DNA from 4 places in the Aromatoleum sp. genome. Region 3 is predicted to be linked to each of the others. Evidence: predicted binding sites of a transcription regulator. Region 3 holds the regulator's gene; each other region holds the start of a gene.
The links. The regulator FliA, encoded in region 3, starts transcription of late flagellar genes. The targets are predictions, from matches to a motif close to CTAAAGTTNNNNNNNNNNNNGCCGNTA.
Positions count from the first base shown of each region.

Region 1 (7,862 bases), on a different contig from region 3:
CCGTCGACACGATACTCCTCGCGCCCTTTCGCCGCGTCGAGGTTGATCGACCGGCGCGTACGCACGTCGCCGCGCTTGTTCTGTCCGAGGGAGCGCGACAGATCCTCGCCACCCCCCTTGATCAAGCTCGAACTGTCGCCCGAGCCCGAGCCCCCTTGAAGCGACACTTTGAGCGGGTTCAGGAATTGATCGGCGATGCCTTCGAGGTCACCTTGCGCCGTCGATCCGAGCAGCCACATCAACAGGAAAAACGCCATCAACGCCGTCACGAAGTCGGCATAGGCGATTTTCCACGCGCCGCCGTGCGCCGCGCCGGCGACCTTGCGGATCCGCTTGACGATGATCGGCTGCTGCGTGTCGTCGCTCATCGCTCACCGCTCCGGGGAAAGATCGGAGTATTCGAAGGCCGGCTCGTCACGGCGCGCTCAACCCTTCCGGCTCTTGATGTCCTGCTCGAGTTCGGCGAACGTCGGCCGCTCGGTCGAATACAGCGCCTTGCGACCGAATTCGATCGCGACCTGCGGCGCGTAGCCGTTCATGCTCGCGAGCAGCACGAGCTTGATGCATTCGTAGACCTTGCCGCCCTCATCGACGCGTTGCTCGAGCTGGCTCGCGATCGGCTGGATGAATCCGTACGAAAGCAGGATCCCGAGGAAGGTGCCGACGAGCGCGCCGCCGATCATCTTGCCGAGCACGGCCGGCGGCTGGCCGACCGAGCCCATGACGTTCACGACGCCCATGACGGCGACGACGATACCGAAGGCCGGCAGCGCATCGCCGAGCTTCGCGACGATGTGCGGCACCGCGTGCGCCTCCTCGTGGTGCGTTTCGATCTCCTTGTCCATCAGGCCTTCGATCTCGAACGCGTTGAGGTTTCCGCCGACCATCATCCGCAGATAATCGGTGAGGAATTCCACCGCGTGGTGATCGGCCGCGATCGCCGGATATTTCGTGAAGATCGGACTGGAATCGGGGTTATCGACGTCGTTCTCGATCGACATCAGCCCTTCCTTACGCACCTTCGCGAGGATCTCGTACAAGAGCGCGAGAAGCTCCATGTACATCGCCTTCGTGTAGGGAGAACCCTTCAGGATCGACGGGACCGTGCGCAAGGTCGCCTTGACGGCCTTCGGCCCGTTGCTCGCCACCAGTGCGCCGATCGCGAGGCCGACGATCGCGAGGTATTCGAACGGCACCCACAGCGCCATCAGGCTGCCGTGGACGGAATAGGTCCCGACCGAGGCCAGAAGAATGACTACATAACCGATAAGCAGAAACACCGGGAGGCCCCTGTTGATTCATCCGCGCAGATGCCGGCGCATCCCGCAAGCTTCTGGCATTTAACGTCCGCGGCCGGTGCAACTTGAGCCCGAAAAACGAAAGGGCCGCCCGCGGTCGCGGCGGCCCCCGAAGATGGCGAAGGACGGCTCAGCCGGCGTCGACAAGCGCAGTCTTCGTCGCGCGACGCGTCTTGCCGGCGCGGGAAGGCATGTTGCAGAGCCCGCAGACGAAATCGTGTGTCGGGTCGTACGCGTGGGCGACGAAATGTCCGCCGCAGCTCTTGCAGGGCGCGAGCTGCAACAGGTCGGCATCGAAGAAGCGGACCAGCGTCCAGGCCCGCGTGAGGCTCAGCACCGGCTCCATCGCCTCGGCTTCGATGTGATCCAGGTAGAGATGGTAGGCCTTGAGGATCGCGTCGAGTCCTTTCAGTCCGGTGCTGCTGCGGAAGAACTCGAAGAAGCCCATGAACAGCGACGCGTGCACGTTCGGCTGCCAGGTGATGAACCAGTCGGTGGAAAACGGCAGCATCCCCTTCGGTGGCGACACCCCGCGGACTTCCTTGTAGATCTTCAGCAAACGTTCCCGGCTGAGCTTCGTCTCGGCTTCGAGCATTTGCATGCGTGCGCCGAGACGAACCATTTCCGCGGCACGTTGAATGTCCTCGGCTTCCTCGATAACGCTCTTGTTCTTCACGTTCTTCTCCTCGACTCGCATCATGCGGACGCGAAATTCGCAGGCTAACGATCCAATTCCTGGACCGGCTTTCCGGCCGCGAGAATTGCGGCGTGCAGGCTCGACGACGCCGCGTCCCGCCCCTTCCCTGCGAGCAGGCCGGTGAGCAGCACATCGTCGAAGCGGAACTTCGGCAGCAGCACTTGGCTGCTCGCCATCTTTACGAGCTTCGCGCTCGACAAACCGATGATCAGTTCGGCAATGTCGTTACCGATCCCCAGGCGGAACATTGCCGTTTCGCGATCGCTGCGGAGCATCTGCTGCGCGAGCATCAGATAAGCCAGGTTCAGTTCCTGGATTTCTGCCTGAAAGTCCGGACGTTGCATATTTACCCCGTGAGGGATCCCTACGGGACGGTAGGGTTCAATTGTGACAAATTGCGACAAAGTTGCCAAGGCAGGCGCCTGTCGCGCCAACCATCCAAACAAACGACTCAGGGAGCCGTCGATCGGGGCGAACGTTTTCATTACCGAGAACGGGGTGCCTTCCGGGGAGCGTCCGGTTCCACTAATAGGAATCGAACCCGACGCTCACGAATTCCACCGACAGCCACCCGATCCCCATGCCCCGCGAGATACGACCTTCGGTCTACCCGAACGCCGACTCGCTCTACTCTGACCTAAGCAATACCTATGCCTATCATTCCCCGGACAACTGGACCGCCTGTCTCGAACATGCGCCCGCAGAGCCGGTCAAGCTAGAATTGATCGTCCCCCAAAAGCCTGCGGCTCCGCCATGAAGTTTTGCTCGAATTGCGGTTCGACCGTCCAATTGCGCGTTCCCGCCGGTGACACGCTGCTCCGCCACACCTGCGTCAGCTGCGGGAGCATCCATTACGAGAACCCCAAGATCGTCGTCGGCGCGATCCCCGAATGGGAAGACCGCATCCTGCTGTGCCGGCGAGCGATCGACCCGCGTCACGGATACTGGACCCTGCCGGCCGGCTTCATGGAAAACTCGGAGACGACCGCGCAGGCGGCGGCGCGGGAGACGCTCGAGGAAGCCTGCGCGCGGATCGAGGTCGGCGACATGTTCACGCTGATCAACGTCCCGCACATCAGCCAGGTGCATATCGTCTACCGCGCGCGCCTGCTCGACCTCGACTTCCGGCCCGGCGAGGAATCGCTCGAAGTGGCGTTGTTTTCGGAGGACGAGATCCCGTGGGACGACATCGCGTTCCGCACGATCAGCCTGTCATTGCGCCGCTTCTTCGAAGACCGCCGCCGCGGCACGTTCCGCTTCCACGAAGAGGACATTACCGCGCCGCCTCCAGACACCATCTGAACCCCGGGCGCGATTGCCGATCCAACGGTTGTGCGCCGTCCGTAGCACGAACCCGGCCGAACGGCTTTTCATCGAGCCGGCGCGCGGGGCACGAACGGACGGAACGACCGACAGGAGGTGAACGTGGTGACCGCTGGCGATGACACTGCAGTCGAATCGGAAAGACGACGAACGTCGCCGCGCGTCAAAGTCGCCGCCGTTCACCACCCCTGGATCCTCACCCTGGACGTGCGCGGCCTACCCCACCGCTGGATCAACTGGCAGGCCGCGTGTCATTACTACGCGCTGGACATGGTCGCGTGGTCGGTCGGGAGCCGCCAGTTCCGATTCGTCGGCGGCATCTCCCGGGCGACCGGCGAGCGCTCTGAGATCACCGCGAACAGCATCATCGCGATCAAGGGACGCAATTATCGCCCCGAGAGCCACAGCATCGTTCCGCCCTTGAACAACCGTGAATTGTTTCACCGCGACAGGTACATCTGCGCATACTGCGGCTACGGCTTTGCCGGTAACGTGCTGACCCGCGAACACATCGTGCCGGTTTCGCAAGGCGGACGGGACGTGTGGATGAACGTCGTGACGGCATGCCGGCCGTGCAACCAGCGCAAGAGCGGGCGCACGCCCGAGCAGGCGCGAATGGCGTTGCTGTATGCCCCTTATGTGCCGAACAAGGCGGAATACCTGATCCTTTGCAACCGCAACATCCTTGTTGACCAGATGGACTTTCTCGCGCGCCACGTGCCGCGCCAGAGCCGCCTCCACCTCCCCTGACCGCTCGTGACGACGACGCAACCGAATCCGGGCTCCGGCGCCCCGAGGCTCGCGCTGACGAACATCCGGAAGGTTTACCCGACCACAGTCGGCGGCCTGCTTCGATACCAGGCTGAAAGTGCCGTGCAGCCCGACCCGTCCACACCGCTCGATCGCCCGGGACATCGCGCGGTCGCACGTTGCGCGCCGTAACGCTGCGGCGTCTTGGCTACAATCCGGGTCGTTTCCGTCGCGGACGATCCAGGGCTACGCAATGACCGTTTCTCCGAGCCTGCGCGCCGTGCGCGGCGCGCTCGTGCACTTTCTCGACGACCCGGGCGACGCCGGCGCCGCCGCCTGCGAGCACGTCGAAGATGGCGTGCTGATCGTGCGGAACGGCCGGGTCGCCGAATCCGGGCCTGCCGCCGACCTGCTCGTGAAGCTGCCCGCGGGCACCCCGGTCGACGACCACCGCGGCAAGCTCGTGCTGCCGGGCTTCATCGACACGCACATCCACTACGCGCAAACCGACGTCGTCGCGAGCTATGGCGAACAACTGCTCGCGTGGCTCGAGAAATACACCTTCCCGGCCGAGCGCCGGTTCGAGGACGCGGCGCACGCGGCCGCGGTCGCCGAGTTCTTCTGCGACGAATTGCTCAAGAACGGCACGACGACCGCGCTCGCGTTCGCGACAGTGCATCCTGCGTCGGTCGACGCGCTGTTCGGCGCCGCCGGGAAACGTGGGATGCGGATGATCGCCGGCAAAGTGCTGATGGACCGCAACTGCCCGGACTTCCTCCGCGACACCGCGGCGAGCGGCTACGCCGAGTCGAAGGCGCTGATCGAGCGCTGGCACGGCCGCGACCGCCTGCTATACGCGATCACGCCGCGCTTCGCACCGACCTCGACGCCGGAGCAGATGCGGCTGGCGGGACGGTTGTACGCCGAGCACCGCGGCGTATATCTGCAGTCGCACGTCGCCGAAAATCCCGGCGAAGTCGCGTGGGCGAAGGAGTTGTATCCCGAAGCGCGCAGCTATCTGGACGTCTACGAACGCTACGGCCAGCTCGGCGCGCGCAGCGTCTATGCTCATTGCATTTTGCTCGACGAGGCGGACCGGGCGCGGATGGCCGCGACCGGGGCGTCGATCAGCTTCTGCCCGACGTCGAATCTGTTCCTCGGCTCCGGCCTGTTCGACCTCGACCGGGCACACGCGGCAGGCGTGCGGGTCGGACTCGGCACCGACATCGGCGCTGGCACGAGCTTCTCGATGCTGCAGACGCTCAACGAGGCGTACAAGGTGCTGCAGCTCCAGGGCCAGCGCCTGTCGCCCGAGCGGGCGTTCTACCTCGCAACGCTCGGCGGGGCACGCAGTCTCTACCTCGACGACCGCATCGGCAGCTTCCGGCCCGGCCGCGAGGCGGATTTCGTCATCCTCGACCCGGCGGCGACCCCCCTCCTCGCCCGCCGCAGCGCCGCCGCCGCAACGATCGCCGAGCGATTGTTCATGCTGATGCTGCTCGGCGACGACCGCGCCGTCGCGGCGACGTACGTGCTCGGTGAGCCGGCGTGGCGGCGCGGCTGACGGCGCCGATCGACCGGCGCGAGCGCCCTTCCTCCGACGAACGTTCCGGCGAGTCGATGAGACTGCCCGGCTTTCAGGTTCGTCCCGCGCAGCGACCGGACGTTTTTTTGCGGGTGAATGATCTACAGGCCCGGGCAATTCTTACGGATCCGCCAAGCCGGTTCACCCGCACCGCCCGGCTACCGTTCCAAGGCCGCAGTGCGCGACTCGCCCGTTGGCGCGCTGCAAGCGGGTGCGCCTGTCGCTTGCCGTGTGCGGGTCCGCGCCCGGGCCTCGCACTTGCGTGAACCGGTCGATGGGCGCCACTGCGCGGGCCCGTCGTGAGGACGAAAAACGCGAAACGGAAGGAGCGACACCATGCTTAAACGCGCGGCCAACATCGTCGGCGCCGTCTTCGTCGCCGTCGGCATTCTCGGCTTCATCGATGCGATAGCGCCCGCCGACGCCGAAGGGAACGCGCTGCTGCTCGGGATCTTCGCGGTGAATCCGATGCACAACACGGTTCACCTGCTGTCCGGGATCCTCGCGCTGTTCGTCGGATTGCGCAGCGAGGAGGCGAGCATGCTGTACTTCCGCGGCCTCGGCCTGATCTACGCGCTCGTCGCGGTGGCCGGCCTCTTCGTCGGACATGGCACTTTGCTCGGCATGGCCCACAACCCGGCGGACCTCGTGCTGCACGCGCTCATCGCCTCCGGGGCGCTCTACCTCGGCTTCGCTCCGCTGCGCCGGGTTGCGTAAGCTTCGGGCGTTCCCGGCCCTCGCCAGAGCGGCGCTGTGCGAGGGTCGAGGCGCAAGCTGCCAGCGTCAGCTTTCGAGCTCGGGCCGCACCTCGAACTGCGCGAGCGCCTCCGGGTTCGCGAGCGCCTCGATGTTCTTCACCGGCCGGCCATGCACGACGTTGCGCACCGCGAGTTCGACGAGCTTGCCGCTCTTCGTGCGCGGGACGTCGGTGACCTGGACGACTCGGGCCGGTACGTGGCGCGGGGTCGCGTTGTCGCGGATCGCCTGTTTGATGCGCGCGACGAGTGCGTCGTCGAGCGTGACCCCCTCGCGCAGCCGCACGAACAGCACGACGCGCACGTCGGTCGGCTCGGACGGCGGCCAGTCCTGGCCGATGACGAGCGACTCGAGCACTTCGGGCAGCTTCTCGACTTGGCGATAGATTTCGGCGGTGCCGATGCGCACGCCGCCAGGGTTCAGCGTCGCATCCGACCGTCCGTAGATGATCACGCCGCCGTGCTGCGTGATCTCGCAGAAGTCGCCGTGGCACCACACGCCTGGGAAGCGCTCGAAGTAGGCGGCGTGGTACTTCGCGCCGTCGGGGTCGTTCCAGAAGCCGATCGGCATGCTCGGGAAGGGCTTGCGGCACACCAGTTCGCCTTTCTCGCCGACGACGGGGCGGCCGTCGTCGTTCCACACTTCGACCGCGAGGCCGAGGCCGACGCACTGGATCTCGCCGCGCCACACCGGCAGCGTGGGGTTGCCGAGCACGAAGCACGACACGATGTCGGTGCCGCCCGAGATCGACGCGAGTTGCACGTCGCGCTTGATCGACGCATAGACGAAGTCGAAGCTCTGCGGGGCCAACGGGCTGCCGGTCGACACCACCGCGCGCAGCGCGGACAGATCGTGCGACTCGGTCGGGCGGACGCTCCCCTTCGCGAGCGTCTCGATGTATTTCGCCGACGTGCCGAAGTGGGTGATGCGTTCGCGCTCGGCGTAGTCCCAGAGAATCCTGCCGTCGTCGACGAAGGGGTTGCCGTCGTAGAGCATCAGCGTCGCGCCCGCGGCGAGGCCGGACACGAGCCAGTTCCACATCATCCAGCCGCAGGTCGTGAAGTAGAAAAGGTTGTCGCCTTCGCGCACGTCGGCGTGGAGCTTGTGTTCCTTCAGGTGCTGCAGCAGCGTGCCGCCCGCGCCGTGGACGATGCATTTCGGCACGCCGGTCGTGCCGGACGAATACATCACGTAGAGCGGATGGTTGAACGGCAGGCGGACGTATTTCGGCTCGGTTCCGCCGAGATGCGGCGCGACGAAGTCGTCGTACGACAGCGCGCCGGGCAGACCCGACAGGTCGAGACTCCGGCCGGCCGCGAGGTAGGGCACGACGACGAGGCGTTGGACGCTCGGCAGTTGCGGGATCAACGCGGCGAGCTTGCCGCGCACGTCGATCGGCTTGCCGTTGTACCAGTAGCCGTCGCACGCGAGCAGCAGCTTGGGTTCGGTCTGA
Region 1 is NZ_JAKFEF010000053.1:76,413-84,274, reverse strand. It holds gene motB (flagellar motor protein MotB) at 1-368, opposite strand, end outside; gene motA (flagellar motor stator protein MotA) at 426-1,280, opposite strand; gene flhC (flagellar transcriptional regulator FlhC) at 1,429-1,974, opposite strand; gene flhD (flagellar transcriptional regulator FlhD) at 2,019-2,339, opposite strand; gene V6M37_RS11515 (NUDIX hydrolase) at 2,749-3,297, shown strand; gene V6M37_RS11510 (HNH endonuclease) at 3,424-4,068, shown strand; gene guaD (guanine deaminase) at 4,322-5,632, shown strand; gene V6M37_RS11500 (DUF4383 domain-containing protein) at 5,990-6,370, shown strand; gene V6M37_RS11495 (acetoacetate--CoA ligase) at 6,437-7,862, opposite strand, start outside.
Region 1: motA (flagellar motor stator protein MotA) is a predicted target of FliA. The motif match lies at 1,342-1,368, and genes of this name have one in related genera.

Region 2 (7,862 bases), on a different contig from region 3:
GGATTGCCGAGCGTGTCGTACGCGGTCGCCGACGTCGAGAAGTTGTAGCCGCCGGCGGACGGATTGTTGCGGTCGAGCGGGACCGGGTTCGTCAGGTCGAGGGCCACGCCGGGGACCGGCTCGCGCGAGTCGAAGTTCATCGCGAGCGTCATCTTCGACGACGCGTTCGGCTGCACGTCCGAGAAGTTCAGCTGGATCGGCTGCGGATCACCGCCGGCGAGGATCACGCCGTTGTTCGCGAGATACCCGCTGAGCTTCATGCCTTGCGAATTGACGATGAAGCCGTCCTTGCTGACGTCGAACTGGCCGTTGCGCGTGTAGGCGATCGTGCCGTCGCCGGCGGCCATGCGGAAGAAGCCGTTGCCGTTGATCGCGACGTCGAGCGGGTTGTTCGTCGTCGTGATGTTGCCTTGGGAGAACGACTGCGTGACCGCGCCGATCGCCGAGCCGATGCCGACCTGCACCCCGGCCGCCGCCCCGTTGAGCGCCGCCGCATAGACGTCCGAAAACTCGGCGCGGCCCGATTTGAAGCCGATCGTGTTCGAGTTCGCGACGTTGTTGCTGATGACGTCGAGCGCCTTCGACGCGGAATTGAGGCCCGAGAGGCCCTGCTGGAATGCCATGATCTTCTCCCTCGAAGGTCTGGGTTCAGAGAATCTGTTTGATCTCGGACATCTTGAAGATGCCCAGATCGCCGATCTGGAGGTCCGAGCCCTGCGGCCCGCGGACGATGCTCGTGACCGCGCCGAACTCGAGCATCTGGCTCGCGACGGTCTCGTCGCCGCTGTGCGCCTCGATGCTGACGGTGTATTTGCCGTTGGCCGCGCGGCTGCCGTCGACGGCCGTGCCGTCCCACTGGAAGTTGTGCGTGCCGGCGTCGAAGGAGCCGAGCGGCACGGAGGCGACTTCGAGTCCGTTCGCATCCTTGATGCTCAGCGTGACCTTGTCCGCGGGCGCGTCGAGCGAGAAGCCGCCGATCGCGCCGGCGTCGCTCAGCAGCATCCCCTTGCCGGGAATCAGCACGCCGCGGCCGACGAGAGACGCGGCCTGCATCGCTTCGGCCGACTGCTGGCCTTCCATGATCTGCCCGAGCATCGTATTGAGCCGCTCGATGCCGTCGACGGTGCTGATCTGCGCGAGCTGCGACGTGACCTGGGCGTTGTCGAGCGGATTCATCGGGTCCTGGTTCTTCAGCTGCGCGGTCAGCAGCGTCAGGAAGCGCGACTCGGAGAGTTCCTCGGATTTCGCGGTCGTCGTCTTGCGCGCGAGGCTCGCGGCGATCGCGTCGGCGGGCGATGAAGACGATGTGTTCGTCACGGTTGTCATGGCGCGCTCCCGGCTTACTGGCCGATCGCCAGCGTGCGCTGCATCAGCGTCTTCGCCGTGTTCATCACTTCGGCGTTGGTCTGGTACGCGCGCGACGCGGAGATCATGTTCGTCATCTCCTCGACGACGTTGACGTTCGACATCTCGACGTAGCCTTCCGGGTTCGCCGCGGGGTTCGTCGGGTCGTAGGTCATCCGCCCCGCCTCGGCGCTCTCGACGACCTTGGTGACCTGCACGCCGACGCCGCTCGGCCCGGCGAGCGGCGTCGCGGTGAAGACGACCTGCTTTGCGCGATACGGCTGTCCGTTGGGGCCGGCGACGCTGTCGGCGTTGGCGATGTTCGACGCGGTCGCGTTGAGTCGCGCGGACTGCGCGTGCAGCGCCGAGCCCGCGATATTGAAGACGTTGAGCATGCTCATGATGTGCGCGCTCCGGTCACTGACCGCTGATCGCGGTCTGCATGCCGCGCAGCAGGCTGTTTATGAAGGTCACGCTCGCCTCATAGTGGATCGAGTTCTCGGCGAACGCGGCGCGCTCGATGTCCATGTTCACGGTGTTGCCGTCGACGCTCGACTGGAACGCCTGGCGGTAGCCGATCTGCGCGCCGCCGGGGCCGCCATCCTGGCCGGAGAGGTGGCGAGCCGACGTGCCGGCCAGCGCGAGCGGACCGATCTTGCCGCCGAGCGCGCCCTTCAGCGCGGACGCGAAGTCGATGTCCCGCGCCTTGTAGTGCGGCGTGTCCGCGTTCGCGACGTTCGACGCGAGCAGCTGCTGCCGCCGGGCCTGCACGTTGAGCGCCGTCTGGTGGAAACGCAGCGCATTGTCGAGTTGGGTCTTCATCGCATCACCTCAAGGACTTTCGCCGGATGCCGTAAGTGGCTTCAGCCGGCCGGCATGGCGCTCAACGCACCTTCCATGCCAGCCATCGTAGTCGGGTCGATGCAAGGACCTTGCGCCGATAAGACCGGGAATTACCGGCCAATTTCGCCGCTTTCGGCGGGCGCGGACGCGCGCCTTGCCGTCGGGCGGAAAAAGTTGCCGGGCCGCGCGAGGCGGCGGGAGCAGGGTTGCCGGCGAAGCGGCGCACGTGTTCGAATCGCGTCATGTCAATCCCAAGTCTTCCCGTCGGGACCCTCCGGCCCGCGCTTTGCGCTCCGGTGCTCGCCGCCGCGCTCAGCCTGCCCGCCCTCGCGCAACAGGCTCCCGAACCCGTGCGCGAAGCGGTGACCGCGTTTCTCGTGCAGCAGACCGCCGGCCTTCCCGGCAAGGTCGAACTGCAGGTCGGCGAGTTCGACGCGGGAAACCGGCTACCGCCGTGCGCCGAGCTGACGCCTTTCCTGCCGCCCGGCACGCGCGCGTGGGGCCGGATCAGCGTCGCCGTGCGCTGCGAGTCGCCGGTGACCTGGACCGTCTACGTGCCGGCGCAGGTCGCGGTGATGAGCGAGTTTCTCGTCGCCGCGCAGCCGCTGCGCGCCGGCCAGATCGTCGGGCCGGCGGACCTCGGGCGGCGATTCGGCGACCTCGCGGCGGAGCCGCCGAACACCCTCACCGACGCAACACAGGCAGTCGGCCATCACGTGCGCTACGCGGTCGCGGCCGGCAGCACGCTGCACACCACCATGCTGCGTTTACCGCCGGCGGTGCGGCAGGGACAGGTCGTGAAAGTGGTCGGCAGCGGCACCGGTTTCACCGTGTCGAACGAGGGCCGCGCGCTGAACGCCGCGGCCGAAGGCGAGCCGGTGCGGGTGCGGCTCGGCAACGGGCATGTGGTGTCCGGTACGGCCCGCGCGGGCGGCGTCGTCGAAATCGCGTTCTGATCCGCGGCACCGGATGCGGAGCCGGCAATGAAAGAGGCGATCCCATCCGACTGAGCCTGTCCCTGTCGACGGCGCTCGCGTTACCCGCGTTTCGACTCGTCCGCGGCGAGGGAATGCGAACCGCCCCGCCCGTCGTTGCCGGGTTGCGGCTTCGGGGATGTCCCGCGCGCTTCGACTTCCGGGCCCGCTCGCGCGAAGTCGTCACGGCCGCGCAAGACAAAAGCTTACATTTCGGCGCCGTTCCCAGCCTGCGCATGGCGGTCGAAAGCCTAAAGTTCAGCGGGGCTGCGCCGTAGACAGGGCCAGAGAGAATACCTACTGGGAGTTGCGCCATGAAGATCGAAGGCAGCGTGAAACCGGTCGGTGCGACGCCGACCGGCGAAACCCGGGCGCGATCGCATGCGAGCGCCGCGCCCTTTTCGAATGCCGCGGCAAAGGTCGAACTGTCGTCGTTGTCGGCGAGCTTGATCAAGGCGGAAGCCGCGATGGCCTCGACGCCGGTCGTCGATCGCGCCCGCGTCGACGAGATCCGGCAGGCGATCAGCGAGGGGCGGTTCACGGTCGACGCCGAGCGGATCGCCGACGGACTGATCAAGAGCGTGCGCGAGTTGCTCGACTCCGGTTCGCGCTCGTGAGCCTGCAGCCGGAACTTCAGCGGCTCGCGGCGCTGATCGACAGCGAAGCCGTCCTGCTGCGCGCGTTCATCGCGCTGCTCGAGCAGGAGGAAGCGCTGCTGGTCGCCGGGGACGCCGACGCGCTGCTCGCGCTTTCGCACGACAAGACCGATCGCTTCCACAAGCTGCAGCGGCTGCATGCCGACCGCGCGCTGCTGCTCGGCCGCATGCGCCGGCCGGACTCCGACGCGTCGGTTCGCGAGCTTTGCGCCCCGCTGCCGGATACGCTCGCCCGCTGGGGCGAGATCCACGGCCTCGCGCGCGAAGCGCAGCGCCGCAACGCGCTCAACGGCAAGCTCGTCGCCGAGCGGATGCAGCACAACCAGGCGGCGCTGTCGGTGTTGCTCAGCGCCGCGAACCGGCCCCAACTTTACGATTCTGCAGGCATGGCCCGGCCGACCGGCGGCGGGCGCCACCTCGGCAGCGCCTGAGCGCGGCCTTTCCGGTTCGACCGTCCACGCCGCGCCCTTCTGCCGGGGACGGCCGATCGGTTACCCCGTCAGCCCTTCTTCCTTCATCGCCAGCAGCACCTTCGGGCGCTGGGCGACGCGCGCCATGTACGCGCGGATGTGCGGCCACTGCGCGGTGTCGATCTGCAGCATGCCGGTCCAGTTGAGGACCGTGAACAGGTAGGCGTCGGCGATCGTGAACGTGTCGCCGGTGAGATACTGGCGGCCTTCGAGCATCTGCTCGAGCGCGTTGAAGCGCCGCCCGATCGTGCCCTTCTGGACTTCCTTCATGTCGTCGGTCATCGCCGGATTGAACAGCGCGCCGATCTGCTTGTGGACTTCGGATGACACGAAGTTCAGGGCTTCGAGCAGGCGATAACGCTCCATCGTGCCGGGCTTCGGCGCGAGGCCCGACTCGGGCTTGCGATCGGCGAGGTACTGGCAGACCACGTTGGCTTCGGTGAGGATCGCGCCGTCGTCGAGGCGCAGCGCCGGCACGTAACCCTTCGGATTGATCTTCCAGTAATCGTCGCCGCCCGCCGTTCTCTTGTTCGGGATATCGACCTTTTCGAGCTCGAGGTCGAGGCCGGCCTCACGGGCCACGATGTGGGGCGCGAGCGAGCATGCGCCCGGCGAGTAATAAAGTTTCATGGAACGTTTCTCCTGTCGAATCGGACGCCCGCGCCTGCCGCCGGCTGCGGAATGCGAGCGTCCTGCGCCTTAGTGCGACCCGCGCCGGCGAAGTTCGAAGCCCCTTTCATCTTTCCGCTTTCAGGTTTCGCGATGACACGGTATTCGCTGCGTCCCGTCGCCGCACGCGTCATCCTGAGGCGAGGCGCGCAACGGTGTCGTCGATGAGCCGCCGCGCGATGCTGAACGCGTGCGGCAGGCGCGGCAGACGGTCGATGCCGAACCAGTCGGCCGCTTCGATCTCGTCGGGCTGCGGCGTGATCGTGCCGCCGGCGTAATCGGCGACGAAGGCGACCATCAACGAATGCGGAAACGGCCACGGCTGGCTGCCGAAGTAGCACAGGTTCGCGACCTCGATGCCGACTTCCTCGCGGACTTCGCGCGCCAGCGTCTCTTCCAGCGTCTCCCCCGGTTCGACGAACCCGGCCAGCGCGCTGTACATGCCTTCGGGAAAATGCGGCGAGCGCGCGAGGAGCAGCTCGCGCTCCCGCAGCACGAGGGCCATCATCGCGGGGGCAAGCCGCGGATAGCTCGTCAGCCCGCAGGACGGGCACACCCGCGCGCGCTCGGAGGGGTGGCGCTCGGTCGGTGCGCCGCAGCGGCCGCAGAAGCGGTGCGTCCGGTCCCACTCGACGACCTGGATCGCGCGCCCGGCGAGCGCGAACGTTGCCTCATGGATGCGGCCGAAGAGCGCGCGCAGTCCGCGCCACTCGGTCGACTCCAACAGCGCAGCACCTTCGGTTTCCGCCGTGAAGCATCCGCACTCGCCGAGCCGCCCGAGATAGTGGCAACGCGCGGGAAGCACCCCCAGCCGCTGCAGGTCGCCGCGGCGCGGTACGCGCGTGCCGGTGTCGTCGGCGATAACCAGCAGCGCGCTTTCGTGAAAGACGAACCACAGGTCGTTGTCGCGGACCTGCGCGGGCTCGACGATGCCTGGTGAAAACATGTTCCGCGGCTGCTCCGACAAAGCGACGAGTCCCGATTGTGCCTGCGGCCGCGCGCGCATGGAGGATCGCGTCGAAATTCGGCGGCGCCGCCCTACCTGGCGATGCGTTCGCCCCGTGCCGCCGCGTCGGGAAGCGCGAGCGTCTTCCGGGCGAGCAGCAGTTGCAGGCATTCGGCCGCCGGCACCGGACGGCTGAAGAGGTAGCCCTGCATCTCGTCGCAACCGTGCTGCCAGAGGTGATTCATCTGCTCCTCGCGCTCGACGCCTTCGGCGATTACCTGCAGGCCGAGATTGTGGCCGAGGCCGATCACCCCGGTGCACACCGCCTGTGCACCGCGGTCCGTCGTGACGTCGCGGACGAAGCTCTGGTCGATCTTCAGCAGGTCGATCGGCAAGCGGGTCAGGTAGCTGAGCGACGAGTACCCGGTACCGAAATCGTCGACGGCGATGCGGATGCCCATCGCGCGGATCGCGCCGAGCTGGTGAATGTTCGCTTCGACATCCTCCATCAGCACGGTCTCGGTAAGTTCGAGGTCGAGATACGCTCGCGGGGCCGGGTAAGCCTCGAGTGCCTGCTCGAGCCACGCGAGCGAATCCTTCCTGCGCAACTGGACGGCCGAGACGTTGACGGCGATCCGCGGAAGCTCGACGCCGGCCGCGAGCCACTCCGTCGCGTCCGCGAGGGCCTTCTCGACTACCCAGCGGCCGGTCTCCACGATCAGCCCCGTCTCCTCGAGGATCGGGATGAACGCGGCCGGCGGAATCAGGCCCTTTTCCGGATGGTTCCAGCGGATCAGCGCTTCGAGCCCGACGATCGTCCCGTCGTGCAGACTGACTTTCGGCTGATAGTGCAGCACGAACTCGTCGCGTTCGAGCGCGCGGTGCAGCCGGTTTTCGAACGACAGCTGCTCCGACACTCGCGCGTTCATCTCCGGCGCATAGAAGAGGTAGCTCTCGTCGTTCGTCCGCGCCTTCAGCAGCGCCGTTTCGGCGTTCGCGAACAGCGTCTCCGCGTCGAGCCCGTCACTCGGATACAGCGCGACGCCGAAGCGGAACGTCAGGTGCAGCTCGGTGCCACCAATCGGATAGGGCCGGCCGAGGGACTCATCCATTGCGCGGTCGAGCAGGTGGGCGACATCCGCGGCGACGTCGAACCCCGTGACGACCGCCGCGAAATGATCGCCGCCGAAGCGCGCCAGACGATCCTTGCCCGAAAACGCGGTGACGAGCCGTTCGCCGACGAGCTTGAGAAGCGCGTCACCTGCACGACGGCCGAAAGTGTCGTTGATGCTCTTGAAGCGCTCGATGTTGATCAGCAGCACCGCGACCGGCGCCCCGGATCCTGCTTCGCCGCGCGACTGCACGAGTTGCACGACACGATCGTGGAACAGCGCGCGGTTCGGCAGGCTGGTCAGCGCGTCGTAATAGGCGAGGTAGTCGAGTTGTTCGCCCTTGCTGATGTATTCGAGCGCGAACGAGATGTCGCCGGCGAGCTCGACGAGGAGCTTGAGCTCCATCTCGTCCTCGAACACGCCGGTCTGCGCGGCGTACAGCGCGAGCACACCGGCCAAGCGCTGGTCCTCGAACAGCGGGAATACCGCCTTCGAACGACATCCCATCGCGAGCGCATCGTTCGGAAAGATCTCGCAGGCCGCCGACGCGATGTCATTGCATGTCGCATAGCTGCGCTGCTGCACGGCGAGGCCGATGAGTCCCGAGCGTCCGTCAAGCAGCGCGCTGTCCGCCGCCGACAGTTCCCGGTCGGCCGAACGCGACAGGTCGCCGTCGCCCGCGACCCACGCGGCCGGTTTGATCGTCTGCGAACCGGGATCGAGCACGCCGATCCACGCGAGGCGGAACTTCCCGAGCTCGACCGCGATCCGGCAGGCCTCCCGGAACAGCTCACCGCGATCGTGCGTCCTCACGATCGCGGTGTTGATGCCCGAAAGCACCGCGTAGA
Region 2 is NZ_JAKFEF010000063.1:32,738-40,599, reverse strand. It holds gene flgE (flagellar hook protein FlgE) at 1-623, opposite strand, end outside; gene V6M37_RS13450 (flagellar hook assembly protein FlgD) at 649-1,326, opposite strand; gene flgC (flagellar basal body rod protein FlgC) at 1,341-1,745, opposite strand; gene flgB (flagellar basal body rod protein FlgB) at 1,762-2,166, opposite strand; gene flgA (flagellar basal body P-ring formation chaperone FlgA) at 2,430-3,143, shown strand; gene flgM (flagellar biosynthesis anti-sigma factor FlgM) at 3,476-3,778, shown strand; gene V6M37_RS13425 (flagella synthesis protein FlgN) at 3,775-4,248, shown strand; gene gstA (glutathione transferase GstA) at 4,309-4,917, opposite strand; gene nudC (NAD(+) diphosphatase) at 5,087-5,902, opposite strand; gene V6M37_RS13410 (EAL domain-containing protein) at 5,995-7,862, opposite strand, start outside.
Region 2: flgM (flagellar biosynthesis anti-sigma factor FlgM) is a predicted target of FliA. The motif match lies at 3,413-3,439, and genes of this name have one in related genera.

Region 3 (7,862 bases):
CGCCGCAGCTGCGCTGGCTGCTGTCGCGCTTCCTGCGCCGCGCGGTGCCGTCGCTGAAAGTCATCGCGAACTCCGAAGTGCCCGAGACGCGCACGATTCGCGTCACCAGCATGGTCGGCGCGGGCGCGAACTGAGCGCCGCAGGCGGGACGGAATAGACGGGGGAAACCCGGTTTATTCCGCGCAAGCGGGCCCGGGCCCGAACCGCATAATCGGACCAACGATGCGCCATGAGCGCCGCAGTCCGGAGAATCCACATGAACGTCAAGCGCTATTTCGCCCAAACCGCCCGCGACGCCCTGCGTGCCCTGAAGGCCGAGCTCGGAGCCGATGCGATCGTGCTGTCGAATCGCGCGGTCGAAGGCGGCGTCGAGATCCTCGCGCTGCCGGCCGACGCGGTCGGCGCGTTGCAGTCCGCGACGCGGGCTGCAGCCCCTGCGGCGGCACCGGCAACGCGGGCGGCGCAACCGGCCGCGCTCCCCGACATCGACGACGATTTTCACATCCGGCTGTCGACCCGTGCGCCGGCGCCGACGCGCCACGAGGTTCAGCGCCCGGTCGCGGCGCAGCCGGCGAGCCCGGTGATCCGACCGTTCAACCCGCCGCGGATGGAGACGCCGGATTACCTGATGCGTACGCGCGAGCGGGCTTCCGCGTTCGTGGAGGACGCCGCGAGCGACGCGTTGGCGGCGGCGACGCTGTCTCGCCATCCGCGCGTCACGGACGCCGTGCCGTCGCGGCCGGAAACCGCCGCCCCCGCCGCGCGGGAAACGCGCGAAGAGCGTGACGATCCGCGAATCCGCGACCTGCAGGAAGCGAACGCGAAGCTGATGGGCGAACTCGCCGGCATCCGCGAGCTGATCGAGCGCCAGTTGTCCGGCTTCGCGTGGGGCGAGACGCGCCGCAAGGCGCCGGCCCGCGCGGACACGGTCGGCGAACTGCTCGAAGCGGGCTTTTCCGGCGTGCTCGCGCGTCGCCTCGCCGACGTCGTCGGCGACGGCGCGAGCGCCGAGGAGGCGCGCGCGGCCGTTAAGGCGGCGCTCGCCCGCGAGCTGCGCTCGATGTCGTCCGACGCGGACATCATCGACCGCGGCGGCGTCTATGCGCTCGTCGGCCCGACCGGCGTCGGCAAGACGACGACGACGGCGAAGCTCGCGGCGCGCTGCGTCGTGCGCCACGGCGCCGAGAAGCTCGCGCTGATCACCACCGACGGCTACCGGATCGGCGCCCAGGAGCAACTGCGCATCTACGGCCGTATCCTCGGCGTGCCGGTGTTCTCGGTCCGTGACGGCGCCGACTTGCGTCAGACGCTCGCCGAGCTGCGCAACAAGCACATGGTGCTGATCGACACCATGGGCATGAGCCAGCGCGATCGCATGGTCGCCGAACAGGCCGCGATGCTGACCGGCGCCGGCAGCGTGCGCCGCCTGCTGCTGCTCAACGCGACCTGCCGCGGCGACACGCTCGCCGACGTCGTGCGCGCGTATCGCGGCCCGGATCTCGCCGGCTGCATCCTGACGAAGATCGACGAGGCGGCGTCGCTCGCCCCGGCGATCGACGTCGCCGTCACCAATGCGCTCGACGTGTACTACGTCGCGAACGGCCAGCGGGTGCCCGAGGACCTGCACCTGCCGAACCGTGCCTATCTGCTGCATCGCGCGCTGCGCGCGCAAACCGCCGACTCGCCGTGGAAACTCGAAGGCGAGGAAGCAGGGCTGATGCTCGCGGCGGGCGCGGGAGCCTGAAATGATCGACCCCCGCGAAGACCAGGCGGCAGGATTGCGGCGGCTCTTTCGCCGTGCGCCGCCGACCGTCGTGGCGCTGTACGCGACCGGACGCTCCCGCGCGTCGACCGCGCTGCTGGCCGCACACCGTATCGCGGGCCAGTCGAGGCCGGTGCTGCTGCTCGACGAGGCAGTCGGGGACGCGTCGCTCGCCGGCGCCCTCGGCCTGCCCGACGGACCCGATCTCCTCAGCGTGCTCGGCAGCCAGATCGGGTTGCGCGACGTGCTGCAGCCGGTGCCCGGGCTCGTCGGACGTGTCCCGGTCTCGGCCGCCGCGCTCGCGTTGCCGCTGCTCGACGAGGAGCGCCGCGCGCGGCTCGTCGGCACGCTGCGCGAGCTCAACCGGCGCGCCGCCTTCGTGCTGATCCACGCCGGCTCCGGCACGGCCGGCGATCCATCGCCGTTCGTTTTCGCCGCGCCGCGCCGGCTGATCGTCGCCGAAGCGAGCCGTTCCGGCGCGACCGAGGCGTACCGCGTGATCAAGCAGCTCGCCGCCGCGGGAGCCGGGTCGCTGCACGTCGCGGTCGCCAGGGCCCGCAGCCGCGACGAGGCGCGCGATTTCTTTGCCGCGCTCGGCCAGCTTGTCCGCCGCCATATCGGCGTGCCGCTCGCATGGCTCGGGGAAGCGGAGCGGGACGACCTCGCGGCCGGCCTCGACTGCGATGCGATGGAGTCGTCGCCCGGGGAAGCGGCCGCGGCGTTTCTGCGCCGGCTTGCCGCATTCGGCCAGCCGCGCGCACGAGGCGCGACGAATCGGGGAGTACAGCCATGATTGCAGCAACGTATTCGATGCGGCAGGACTGTGCCGAGGAAGGCCTCGTTCGCGGGCGCGGCGGGTCGCCCTCCGAAGGCGCGGCCGGGCGCAAGAAGCCACAGGCAGAGTGGATGTACGACGCGCAAGGCAATCCCGACCAGAATCACCTGGTGGAAACCTGCGCGCCGCTGGTGAAGCGGCTCGCCTATCACCTGATGGCGAAGCTGCCGGCGAGCGTGCAGATCGACGACGTGATCCAGAACGGCATGCTCGGCCTGCTCGATGCGATCAACCGTTTCGAGGACGGCCTCGGGGCGCAGTTCGAGACCTATGCGGTCCAGCGCATCCGCGGCGCGATGCTCGACGGGCTGCGCGAGAACGACTGGCTGCCGCGCAGCGCGAGGCGCGACATGCGCCGGATCGAAGGCGCGATCCACAGCCTCGAGCAGAAGAACGGCCGGCAGCCGACCGAAATCGAGCTGGCCGAGGCGCTCGACATGCCGCTCGCCGACTACCAGCGGATGCTGCAGGACGCCCGCGGCCATCAGCTGGTGCATTTCGAGGACTTCACCGACGAGAACGGCGAGGACTACTTCGAACGCCACCTCGGCGAGCACGAATCGAATCCCCTCGACCTGCTCGAACAAGCCGACACCCGCGCCGCACTCGTCCGCGCGATCGGCGACCTGCCCGAGCGCGAGAAGCTGATGATGGCGCTGTACTACGACGAGGAACTGAACCTGCGCGAAATCGGCGAAGTGCTCGGCGTGTCCGAGTCGCGCGTATGCCAGCTGCACAGTCAGGCGGTCGCGCGGTTGCGCGCGCGCGTCGTCGGCGCAGTCGCTGCGAAGGTGCCCGCCAGCGGGCCGCGCCGCGGCCGCCCGCCGAAGAAGCCGGCGGTCGCCTGAGGGCGGCGGAGTATCCGCAATGGACAAGACCAGCTTCATCGGCCTCACGCTCGGCGTCGCCGCGATCCTGCTCGGACAGGTGCTCGAGGGCGGCCACATTTCGTCGCTGATCCAGCCGACCGCGTTTCTGATCGTCATCGGCGGCACGCTCGGCGCGGTGATGCTGCAAAGCCCGCTGCGCGTGTTCCGCGACGGCGTGCGGATGACGAAGTGGGTGTTCGTGCCGCCGCCGTCGTCGCATGCCGAATTGATCGCGCTCGCGTCGGCGTGGAGCCACGCGGCGCGCAAGGAAGGGCTGCTCGCGCTCGAAACGCGCCTCCCGGCGCTGTCCGACCCGTTTGCGCGCAAGGGGCTGCAGCTCGTCGTCGATGGCGTGGAGCCGCAACGGCTGCGCGAAGTGCTCGAAGTCGAGATCGATGCGTGGGGTGCGCAGATGAAACAGGGCGCGAAGATCTGGGAAGCGGCCGGTGGCTACGCGCCGACGATCGGCATTCTCGGTGCCGTGATGGGCCTGATCCACGTAATGGAGAACCTGTCGGACCCGTCGAAGCTCGGCTCGGGCATCGCCGTCGCGTTCGTCGCGACGATCTACGGCGTCGGCTTCGCGAATCTCGTGTTCCTGCCGATCTCGAAGAAGCTGATGGCGCACGTCGCGACCGGCGTCTCGCAGCGCGAGATGCTCGTCGACGGGCTCGTCGGCATCGCGAACGGCGACAACCCGCGGATCATCGAGAACCGGATGCAGGGCTACGTGCCCTGATCCGAAGGTCTCCCGCGAGGGCCGACACTTATGGCGCGACGCCGCAACCACGAAGAAGAGCACGAGAATCACGAGCGCTGGCTCGTGTCCTACGCCGACTTCATCACGCTGCTGTTCGCGTTCTTCGTCGTGATGTACTCGCTGTCGTCGGTCAATGAAGGCAAGTACCGCGTGCTGTCCGAGTCGCTCGTCAGCGCCTTCCGCAGCGGCGCGATCGTGCCGGACGGCGCGCCCTCGGCACCGGCGGTCGTTCCCGCGGTCGCGCCGGTGCTCCCGCCCGCGCAGCAGCCCGTCGAGCGTGCCGCCGACGTTGCCCGGCGCGAGGCGGCGCTGCACCGGATGACGAACATGGCCGACGAGATCCGGCGAGTGCTCGCGCCGCTGACTCAGGGCGGGCAAGTCCGCGTGACCGAAGGCGCGCGCGGGATCAGCGTCGAGATCAACGCGAGCGTGCTGTTCGCGCCCGGCGACGCGGCGCTCGACCCGTCGGCAGTCGCTGCCCTGCGCGCTGTCGCCGACGTGCTCGCGCGAGCCGACTTCCCGATCACGATCGAGGGACATACCGACAACCTACCGATCAGCACGTCCCGCTTTCCGTCCAACTGGGAGCTCTCGGCCGTGCGTGCGTCGTCGGTCGTGCGGCTCTTCATCGAAGCGGGCGTCCGCGGCGCGTTGCTGACCGCGGCCGGCTACGGTGACCAGCGCCCGGTCACCGAGAACTACACGGAGGAAGGCCGCGCGCGCAATCGCCGCGTCACGATCCTCATCGAATCGATGCTCGGCGACCTGCCGCCGCGCGCTCCCGGCACCATCCCCCGCGACGATCCGATCCGCGCGATCCTCCCGCCCGCGGGCGACGCCTGAGCGCCGCGGCGTCAGCGCAGTGCCGTCGGCTTCAGTTTGATCGTGAGCGCGACGCCCTTGCGTGCGCGCCGGTGGACCAGCGTCGTGAGCTGCGCGGGTTTCACGTCGACACTCGCAGGCTTGTTGCCGCGGCCGATGCCTTCGACTTTGAGCACCGAGTCGTCGGCCGGCACCGCGATCGCGACGAGCCCCTCGTTGTCGTCGAGCGCCATGACGATGACGCCGCGGCCGCCGGCCTGCACTTTCATCTCGCTCCTCGGGAACACGAGGATGCGGCCGTTTTCCGACACTGCGGCGATCCGTTCGCCGGCGACGCGTGCGGGGGCGAGCACCCTCTCGCCCTTTTCGAGCGTCATGAACGCCTTGCCCGCGCGCTGGCGGCTCGTCGCGTCGGCGACGGTGCAGATGAAGCCGTAGCCCCCGGAGTTCGCGAACATCCAGCTCGATTCGGGCTCGGCCGAGACGACCTGCGCGAGCTTGCCGCCGTTCTGGAAGTCGACGAGCGTCGTGATCGGGGTGCCGTCGCCGCGGCCGCCCGGGAGATCCGACACGCGCACGGTGTAGGCGCGGCCTTGCGTGTCGATGACGACGAGGGGCCACGTCGTGCGCGTCTCGATGACCGCGAAGCCGAAGTCGCCCGCCTTGTAGGTGATCGCGGCGGCGTCGATGCCGTGGCCCTGGCGCGAGCGCACCCAGCCGTTCTTCGACACGATCACGGTGACCGGCTCGTCGGGTACGCTGAGCTCGGCCGGCGCGACGGCCGCGACGCTTTGGATCAGCGTGCGGCGGTCGTCGCCGTATTTCTTCGCGTCGTCGGCGATCTCCTTCAGGATCAGTTTCGTCATCGCCGGGCGGCTGTCGAGCAGGTGCTGCAGGCCCTCGCGCTCGGCCTTCAGCTCGGCGAGTTCCTTCTCGATCTTGAAGCCTTCGAGTCGCGCGAGCTGGCGCAGCCGGATCTCGAGAATGTCCTCGGCCTGGATCTCGGTGAGGCCGAACGCGGCGATCAGCGCCGGCTTCGGCTCGTCTGACTCGCGGATTACGCGGATCACTTCCTCGATGTGCAGGAACGCGATCATGCGGCCTTCGAGGATGTGCAGGCGCCGGTCGACCTCGTCGAGGCGGTGGCGCGTGCGCCGCTCGACCGTCACGTAACGGAAGTCGATCCACTCGCGCAGGATCTGCACGAGATTCTTCTGCTGCGGACGCCCGTCGCGGCCGATCATCGTCAGGTTCACCGACACCGAGCTTTCGAGGCTGGTGTGCGCGAGCAGCACCGACATGAACTCGTCGCGGCTCTGTCGCGACGAGCGCGGCTCGAGCACGATGCGCACCGGCGACTTGTCGCTCGATTCGTCGCGCACCGTCTCGAGCACGCCGAGCACGAGTTGCTTGAGGTTCTTCTGCTCCTGGCTGACGTCCTTCTTGCCGGCGCGTGGCTGCGGGTTTGTCAGCGTCTCGATCCCGGCGAGCACGCCGGCTGCCGACACGCCGTGCGGCAGCTCGTCAACAATCACGCGCCACTGGCCGCGCGCGAGCTCCTCGACGTGCCAGCGCGCGCGCATCCGCAGGCTGCCGCGCCCGCCGGAATAGGCGTCGCGGATCACGTCGGGCGACGAGATCAGCTGGCCGCCGCCGGGAAAATCCGGGCCCGGCAGCAGCGGCAGGATGTCGTCGAGGCCCGCGTCCGGGTGGCGGATCAGGTGGGTCGCCGCGTCCGCGACTTCGCGCAGGTTGTGCGGCGGGATCTCGGTCGCCATGCCGACCGCGATGCCGGACGCGCCGTTCAGCAGCACGAACGGCAGGCGCGCCGGCAGGAGTTGCGGCTCCTCGAAGGCGCCGTCGTAGTTCGGCACGAACTCGACGGTGCCGCGGTCGATTTCCGACAGCAGCAGCTCGGCGATCGGCGTCAGCCGACACTCCGTGTAACGCATCGCCGCCGCCGAGTCGCCGTCGCGCGAGCCGAAGTTGCCCTGGCCGTCGACGAGCGGATAGCGCAGCGAGAAATCCTGCGCGACGCGGACCATCGCGTCGTAGACGCTGGTGTCGCCGTGCGGATGGTATTTGCCGATGACATCGCCGACGACGCGCGCGGACTTGACGTGCTTGGAGGCCGCGTTGAGCCGCATCTCGCTCATCGCGTACAGGATGCGCCGCTGCACCGGCTTCATGCCATCCTCGACTTGCGGCAGCGCGCGCGACTTCACGACGCTCATCGCGTACGCGAGATAGGCGCGCTCGGCGTAGCGGTCGAGCGGCAGCGGGCCGTCGCCGGTCATGCCGTCGCCCGGGGCGGGCGGGGTCGGAGGCGAGGGCGGGGCGGCGTCGGCGGGCGCTTTCGGCGTGCCCGACGGGCCGAACAGATCGAGAGTGTCGTTGCTCATGAAAGACTTGGCATTGCAGCTTCGGGAGCGGGTGCGCCGGCTGCCGAAAATCGGTTATCGAACCGGCAATCCAGGACAAGCGTTCGCTTCGACCTAGTCGAAGAGCGGTAGCAAGGCTTGGACGAGCCTATCCCGGGAAAGCCGAAGGGCCAGCCCGAACGGTATCGGGTTGCCGCGTTAACAGCGGCGCATTGTACGCGACGCCTCCGCGGGAGGACGGGCGCTGTTCGCGTCGCGGCCGTTCACGAGGGGTTCCGGGCGAGCAGGAGTTCCACTGCCCGCGCGAAATCGTCGACGACGAGATCGGGCCGGATTGCAGGGTCCGCGTCGTCGCCCGCGCGATATTTGCCGGTGCGCACTAGGATCGCCGGGATGCCCGCAGCGAGCGCCGCGCCGACGTCGTCGTGGAGAT
Region 3 is NZ_JAKFEF010000069.1:20,048-27,909, reverse strand. It holds gene flhA (flagellar biosynthesis protein FlhA) at 1-134, shown strand, start outside; gene flhF (flagellar biosynthesis protein FlhF) at 257-1,744, shown strand; gene V6M37_RS14540 (MinD/ParA family ATP-binding protein) at 1,746-2,555, shown strand; gene V6M37_RS14535 (RNA polymerase sigma factor FliA) at 2,669-3,445, shown strand; gene V6M37_RS14530 (flagellar motor protein) at 3,465-4,205, shown strand; gene motD (flagellar motor protein MotD) at 4,236-5,069, shown strand; gene parC (DNA topoisomerase IV subunit A) at 5,081-7,450, opposite strand; gene V6M37_RS14515 (TIGR01458 family HAD-type hydrolase) at 7,693-7,862, opposite strand, start outside.

Region 4 (7,862 bases), on a different contig from region 3:
GCCTCGCGCTCGCGCGACGCGACGAGCCGTTCGAGCGCAGGCCGGTGCTCGTCGACGAGTGTCGCGAGCTTTTCGTACAGCCGGCGTTCGCCGCCGCGCTCCGGCGCGACCGTGTCGAAGCGCACGACCGCGTGCAGGCCGAGCCGCGCGAGCGCTTCCCGCCACGACGATTCGTCGGCCGCCGGGTCGAGGACGAAGTTCAGCACCGGCAGCAACGGGATCGCGCAATTCGCGAGGATCGCCAACTCGTCGCGATGCTTCGCCAGCACCGGATCGCGCGCGTCGACGACGTAGAACGCCGCGTCGCTCGCCAGCATCTGGCGCAGCACTTTCGCTTCCTGCTCGAAGCGCCGGCCGGCGACCGGCGTCTGCAGGAAGCGTTCGATGCGCGTGAAGCCGTCGAGCCGCTTGTCCTCGCCCGCATCGGCCTCGATCGCCTCGACCCGTTCGAGCAGCGCGATCGGATCCTCGAGACCGGGCGTGTCGTAGAGTTCGACCAGCACTTCGCCGTCGGCAAGCAACCGGGCGCCCTCGACGTGGCGCGTCGTGCTCGGCCGGCTCGACACTTCGCCGAACCCGGTGTCGCGCGTCAGCGTGCGCAGCAGCGACGTCTTGCCGGTGTTCGTGTGGCCGACGACGGCAATCCGCAGCGACCTAGCCATCTTCACGCTCCGTCGCCCCTAGCCAGGCGAGCGCGCGCGCCGGATTGTCGTCGACCCGCTCCGACGCCATGCCGATCCCGCGCAGGCCGTCGCGCCAATGCTGGCGCCGGTCGCCCGCGTCCATCTGTCCTGCGCCGACGAGCAAGACCCGGCTGTCGTTTGCATGCCGCGACAGCTCGGCGATCAATTCGAGGCTGCCGCGGTCCGGCGACTGCCGCGCGTCGCACGCGACGAGCAGGCGCGCCGGCGGATCTGCGCGCAGCGCGGCGACGGCCTGCTTGCGATCCTCGCGGCTGTCGACGACCCCGGCGTCGCTCGCGCCGGGCGGCAATGGCGGCGGCCAGTCGGCCTGTCCGGCGAGCTCGAGCGCGACGAGCATTGCGCGACCCGTTCCGCCGCTGCGGCGTCCTTCGACATGCGGCCCGGGCATCCGGCCCGGATCGGCATCGGTCACGCCGATCCGCTCGCTCGCCGGCATCAGTCGCGGCACGAGCACCGCGTAACCCGGAAGCGCGACATCGATCCGCAGTCGCGACCGCCCGGAACGCCACAGGCCGAAGCAGACGCTCGCGAGAAACAGGCGCGGCACAACGCCATACGCGACGACGCACCCGAGCAGCCACGACGACCACGCGATGCGCGCCGCCTCGCCGGACTGCACCGCGTCGCCGCTCGCGCGTACCGCCTCGGCGTCAGGCATCGCGAATCCGAACTGCGCGGGCAGCCCGCCGACGAGCCGCACGGCGCGCACGAACGCGTCCGCGGGCAGGATCGTCGTCTCCCACACGAAGCCGTAGCGGCGCGTCGCGAGGGTCACGATCAGACCGACCACCGCGCCCGCCAGGGCGGCAAGCCACACGCCGTGCGTCACCGCGCCGAGCCACCAGCGCAGCAGCCGCGGCGGGCCGAGCAACCCGACGAGCGCCTGCGTGACATCCACCGTCTCGCGCGCACCCGACAAGCGCGACGACAAGCCCAGCCAGGCGCGGCCCAGCAGGCCGCCGCCGTCCCGGCCGCCGAGCCCCAAGCCGGCGAGCCACAGCAGCAGGCTCAGCAGATGGATCCCGAGCAAGCCGCCGAGCGCCCAGACGACGTTCACCGCCCGCGTGCCGTCGCCGAGCACCGCCACGGCCGCGCCGAATCCGCTCGCCAGCGCGAGCGCACCCAACAGCAGCGTCGCGAGTCGCGCCCGCCCGACCCACGACGTGACCCCCGCGGCCAGTCCTTCCCGTTCGCCCAGCACCTGCGCCCGTCGAAGCACACGCGCTTCGAGGCCGCCGCCGGCGGTGCAGGCGGCGGCAACCGCTTCCCGATCTTCGAGCGGGCCGGAGCGCTCCTCGCGCCGCCGCAGCGCCTCGGCGAGCCAGCGCAATTCGAACGATGAAAGTCGAAGGGAATCCGGGCTATGCAAGATCACTCCAGCTCCATGCAAGGGCGACAGGATAGCCGGATTGTCGAAGACGGCGTCCACGCGGTAGCTGATGCATAATCCGTTGGTAGTACAAGCCGTAACGTGGCGAAGGGCGCGCATACAGCGTCCGCTGCGTAACGCCTCGTGGCAACGCGAGGTCCGCGCGCGACCCGAGCAACCAAACGATAAGAGACACCGGCAGGATTCCGCCTCGATGCCCGCTCCGACCCAGCCTTCGGCGATCGCCCGCGAAGTCCTTCGCCTGCTCGCGGCTCGCCGCCTGCCCCCGACGCCGGCGAACTTCCGCGCGCTGTATCACGAGGTCGCCGAGACGGCGGACGACGAGGTCGGCTTCCCCGAAGACTTCGTCCGCTCGCTCGCCGGTGAGCTGCCGCGCGACACCCTGGAGCGCATCCGCCTCGCCCGCAAGGTCGACCAGACGATCGCCGAGCGCAATCCCGACGCTGCGCAACAGGCACTGACGCAATACGCCAAGCACCGGCGCCTCGACGAGCCGCCGGCGTGGAACGACCTCATCGCGGGCCTGCTGCGCCAGTGGGAAGCGCGCCATCTCGGGTGGACGGTCGCGCGCAAGCGCGAATCGCTCGAACGCGTGCTCGCATCGGGGGACTCCGCAACGCTCCACTCCCGACTGCAGGCGCTCGTCCGCTCGTGGGCGCAGACGCCGGGGGATCCCGAAGCCGGGACTGCGCGCCACGCCGTCCCGCCCGTCGTCGCGCCGCCCTCCGCGCCGGTCGCGCCCCCCCCTCCCGACATCCGCGCCGTCGCCCCCGCCGACGCCGCCGAGATGGTTCGCGCGCTGCGCAACCTCCTGCTGCTGGCGCTCGAATCGGTCGTTCCCGCCCTGCTCGCCGACCAGCCCGACCTCCTCGCCGAGGCCGGCGCGTTCGCCTCGTCCGTCCGCCGCACTGCCGATCCCGGCGACCTCGACGTCATCGGCAAGCAGCTGCGCAAGTTCGCGTACCGCCTCGAAATGGTCGCCGGTGACCGCGCCGAAGTGCACGGCGGGCTGCTGTCGCTCCTGCGTCTGCTGCTCGAGAACATCGACCAGATCGTCATCGACGACCGCTGGCTGCACGGCCAGGTCGAAGTGCTGCGCGACGTCGTCGCCAAGCCCGCCGACGTGCGACTGATCGATGACGCCGAGCGGCGCCTGAAGGAAGTCATCTACAAGCAGAGCCAGCTCAAGCACAACCACTCCGAGGCCCAGCGCTCGCTGAAGGAAATGCTCGCCGGCCTCATCGACCACCTCGCCGGCTTTGCCGAAACCACCGGCAGCTATCACGACCGCATCGGCCGATGCGCCGCACGCATCGCCGAGGCCCGCGACATCGCCGAGATCGGCGGCGTGCTCAACGAAGTGATGCGCGACACCCTCGCGCTGCGCGACGAAGCGCGCCGCTCCCGCGACGAACTGCAGGCCACCCGCGAACGTGCGCGCGAAGCCGAAACGCGGATGGCGCAACTGCAGCAGGAACTCGACGAAAGCAGCCGCCTCGTGCGACACGACCAGCTCACCGGCGTGCTGAACCGCCGCGGGTTCGAGGAAACCTTCGACAAGGAAGCCTCGCGCGCCCGCCGCCACCGCGAACCGCTCAGCGTCGCGCTGCTCGACGTCGACAATTTCAAGCAGATCAACGACGCGTGGGGACACCGGACCGGCGACGAAGCGCTGATCCATCTCGCCGGCATCGTCCGCAAGAACCTGCGCCCGCAGGACACCCTCGCGCGCTACGGCGGCGAGGAGTTCGTGCTGCTCTACCCGGAGACGGACCTCGACGGCGCCGCCCAGGCCCTCGTCCGCCTGCAGCGCGAACTCACGCGCGAGCTGTTCCTGTTCGAGGAGGCCAAACTCCTCATCACCTTCAGCGCCGGCGTCACGGAATGGGGTGAAGCCGAATCGGCCGACGAGGTCCTCGCACGGGCCGACCGGGCGATGTACGACGCGAAGCAGTCAGGCAAGAACAAGGTCGTCGCCGCACCCGCGACCTGAAGGCCGGCGCGACTTGGGGAACTCGCCCGCAGCGCCCTTCCCTCTCTTGGCGCCCGACTCGTCGTTACCGTCAGGCCCCCGCCGGCAGGCCTGTCGCGCCGCAACGCGTAGCGGTCGTCGCCTACCAGCTTGTCCCGGCCGCGCCGTCCGCCGTCCGCCCCTCGACCATCTCCGCATCCTTCAACTGAAGCGGCCCCCGGTCGCGGCCCTTGCGTGCTGCCTTCGGCCCCAATCCAACCTGCTGACAACCTTGTAAACCGGGAAAAACGGTGCAGCAAATTGATTAAAGTTCGCAAAGGCCCATCCGTTAATGAACTCAACGGCAGACAGAATCGCCCCGACGAAGATGCAAAACGGGCATGAAGCCGGGATAACGGAAGTCCTCTCTCGCTTAGGAGAAACATCATGGCACAAGTCATCAACACCAACGTTGCCTCGCTCAACGCCCAGCGCAACCTGAACACGTCCGGCACGTCGCTCGCGACCTCGCTGCAACGCCTGTCGTCGGGCCTACGCATCAACAGCGCGAAGGACGACGCCGCCGGCCTCGCCATCTCGGATCGAATGAGCGCCCAGATCCGTGGCCTGAACCAAGCAACTCGTAATGCAAACGACGGCATCTCGCTCGCGCAGACCGCCGAAGGGGCTCTCGGCGAGATCGGCAACAACCTGCAGCGGATCCGCGAACTGGCCGTGCAGGCTTCCAACGGAACGAACACCCAGGCGGATCGGGACGTTCTGAACACCGAGGTCACTCAGCTCAAGGCGGAAATTCAGCGCGTGGCGGAGCAGACGAGCTTTAACGGACAGAAGTTGATTGACGGCAGCTTTACCGGTATCGCGTTCCAGGTCGGCGCCGACGCCGGTCAGACGATTACGGTCGACTCGATCGCGAACGCGCAGACCGCTTCGCTCGGCGGAACGCTCACCCGCTATACCGCGACCGTCAATGCCAGCGCCCTGACCGGTTTTGCGACCGCAATCGCCGACGGTGCTCTGACCCTCGATAGCGGCGACGGCGATGGCGCGGTGAGCCTCGGCGCGATCGGTGCCGCCGCCAACGCACAGGAGAGAGCCGGACAGGTCACCGAAGCGATCAATCGCGTCTCTGCCCAGACTGGGGTCGGGGCCTCCTACGACGCCGTCACGGGCGATATCACGCTGACCAACTCAAACGCCAGTCAAATGACGTTTGCGGGCGCGGGCGCGACCGTGGTGGCGGCGGGCTTCGCCGGCGCGAATGGCGCTTCGACTTCGACGACGGGCATCACTGCGCTGACGGTGAGTTCCTTCACGAATGCGCAGCAAACGATCGCCCAGATCGACAACGCGCTTAAGTCGGTCAACCAGTCCCGCGCGAATCTAGGCGCGGTTCAGAACCGGTTCAGTTCGACTATCGCTAATTTGCAGACGACGACCGAAAACCTCTCGGCGTCCCGCAGCCGTATCGTCGACACCGACTTCGCCGCAGAGACCGCGAACCTGACCCGCGGCCAGATCCTGCAGCAGGCCGGTACCGCGATGCTCGCGCAGGCGAACTCGCTGCCGAACAACGTGCTGAGCCTGCTCCGCGGCTAACCCGGCACGACCGGCATCATGAAGGCGCGGCGCTCCCAAGGGCCCCGCGCCTTCGGCCCATAGAGGAGGTGCGCCATGAGCATCCAGAGCATCGCAGCGAACCCGCCGCTCGTCGATCCGTCGCTCAGCCCCCGCGCGGCGCCGGCGGTCCCATTGCCTCCCGCCGCGGAGGGCATCGGGGCGGTGCGCAGCCCCACGGCACCTTCAGCCGCCGCGTCCGAATCCACGCAGCCCGCGGCCTCCGCCCGCGATGCGCTGCTGCATGCGGTCAATGAACTGCGCGCCGCAATCGCGCCGGTGGAACAGAACCTGCTTTTCTCCATCGACGAAGACACCGAATGCACGGTCGTGAAGGTCGTCGATGCGACGACCGACGAAGTCATCCGCCAGATTCCGTCCGAAGAAGTGCTTGCGATCACGAAGGCGCTCGACAAACTACAAGGCGTGCTGATCCAGCAAAAAGCCTGACCGCAGGAGAACGATCATGGCCCTGACCGCAGCGGGACTCGGTTCCGGTCTCGACATCGCCGGCATGGTGTCGCAGCTGATGGCCGTCGAACGCCAGCCGCTCACCGCGATGGCGAAGAAGGAAGCGGGCTTCCAGTCGAAGCTGTCCGCATTCGGCCAGATCAAGAGCAGCCTATCGTCGCTGCAGACGGCGGCAAACGCGCTGAAGGATGCGGCAAAGTTTGCCGCAACGAAAGCGACGGCCGGCAACGACGCGGGCTTCACCGCCAGCACCGCCGCCGGCGCCGCAACCGGCAACTATTCGGTGCAGGTCGAAGCGCTCGCGACGAAGCAGCGCGTCGCGAGCGACGCCGCGGTCGAGTTCGTGCCGGCAGACGGCAGCGTCGAAGCGAAAACCCTCGACATCCGCTTCGGCAAACTCGTCGACGGCGCGTTCGTTGCCGGCGAAGTCGTCGACGGCAAGTTCGTGCCCGGCGAAGGCGAGACGAAGACGCTGAGTTTCACCGGCAAGACGATCGAGGACCTGCGTGACGCGATCAACAAGGCGGACCTCGGCGTGTCGGCGAGCCTCGTCGACAACGGCACCGCGAAGCAGCTCGTCATCACGGGCAAGGAAACCGGGGCGACGCAGGCGTTCAGTATCGGCGGCACGATAGGCTTGAGCTTCGACCCGGCCGCCCCGACCGCCTCGCCGACGACTTCGTCCGTGCAGGCGTCGCGCGACGCCAAGCTGACCGTCGACGGCATCGCGATTACGCGCGCGATCAACACGGTCGCGAACGCGATCGACGGCGTCACGCTGACCCTGACGAAGGAGACGACCGCGGCAGCAACCCTCGCGGTCGCCGACGACAAGACCGGTGCGCGCAGCGCGATCGACGCGTTCGTCAAGGCATACAACGACACGCACGGCCTGCTGAAGAACCTGACCAACTACAACGCGGCGACGAAGACCGCCGCGACGCTGACCGGCGACTCGACCGCGCGCAGCGCGCAGAACAAGCTGCGCGATCTCGTCGGCAGCGCACTCGGCGGGCTCGGCGATACGAAGCAGCTCGCCGAGACCGGCATCACGTTCCAGACCGACGGCAAGCTTGCGACCGACGGCGCGAAGCTCGACGCGGCGCTGAAGGATCCGGCCCGGGGCGTAGCGGCGTTTTTTGCCGGCGCGGCCGGCGTCAAGGGGCTAGGCGAGACCGTGTCGGAGGGCCTGAAAGCCTTCATCGACAGCGACGGGTTGCTCGCCGGCCGTACCGACGGGATCAATGCGTCGATCAAGCTGATCGACAAGCAGCGGATCGCGTTCGAATCGCGCCTCGAGGGCATCGAAAAACGCTACCGCGCGCAATTCACCGCGCTCGACTCGATGATCGCGAGCATGACGCAGACCAGCAGCTACCTGTCTCAGCAGCTTGCGAACCTTCCCAACTACAGCACTCGTTAAACAACGGAGCGGGCAAAAATGTTCGGTGCATTGCAGAACCGCGCCGCGGCCTACGCGAAGGTCGGCGTCGAAACCGGGGTCACGACCGCAGACCCGCACAAACTGATCCTGATGCTGTTCGACGGCGCGATCCTGTCGATCGCGACGGCCACGTCGGCGATGGACAGGAAGGACATCCCCACCAAGGGCCAAGCGATTTCGAAGGCGATCGAGATCATCATGAACGGCCTGAAGGCGAGCCTCGACCAGGACGCCGGCGGCGAACTCGCGGCGCGGCTGTCCGCG
Region 4 is NZ_JAKFEF010000065.1:910-8,771, reverse strand. It holds gene V6M37_RS13550 (DUF3482 domain-containing protein) at 1-662, opposite strand, end outside; gene V6M37_RS13545 (DUF2868 domain-containing protein) at 655-2,079, opposite strand; gene V6M37_RS13540 (GGDEF domain-containing protein) at 2,288-4,087, shown strand; gene V6M37_RS13535 (flagellin) at 4,493-5,665, shown strand; gene V6M37_RS13530 (flagellar protein FlaG) at 5,741-6,133, shown strand; gene fliD (flagellar filament capping protein FliD) at 6,150-7,577, shown strand; gene fliS (flagellar export chaperone FliS) at 7,596-7,862, shown strand, end outside.
Region 4: V6M37_RS13535 (flagellin) is a predicted target of FliA. The motif match lies at 4,371-4,397, and genes of this name have one in related genera.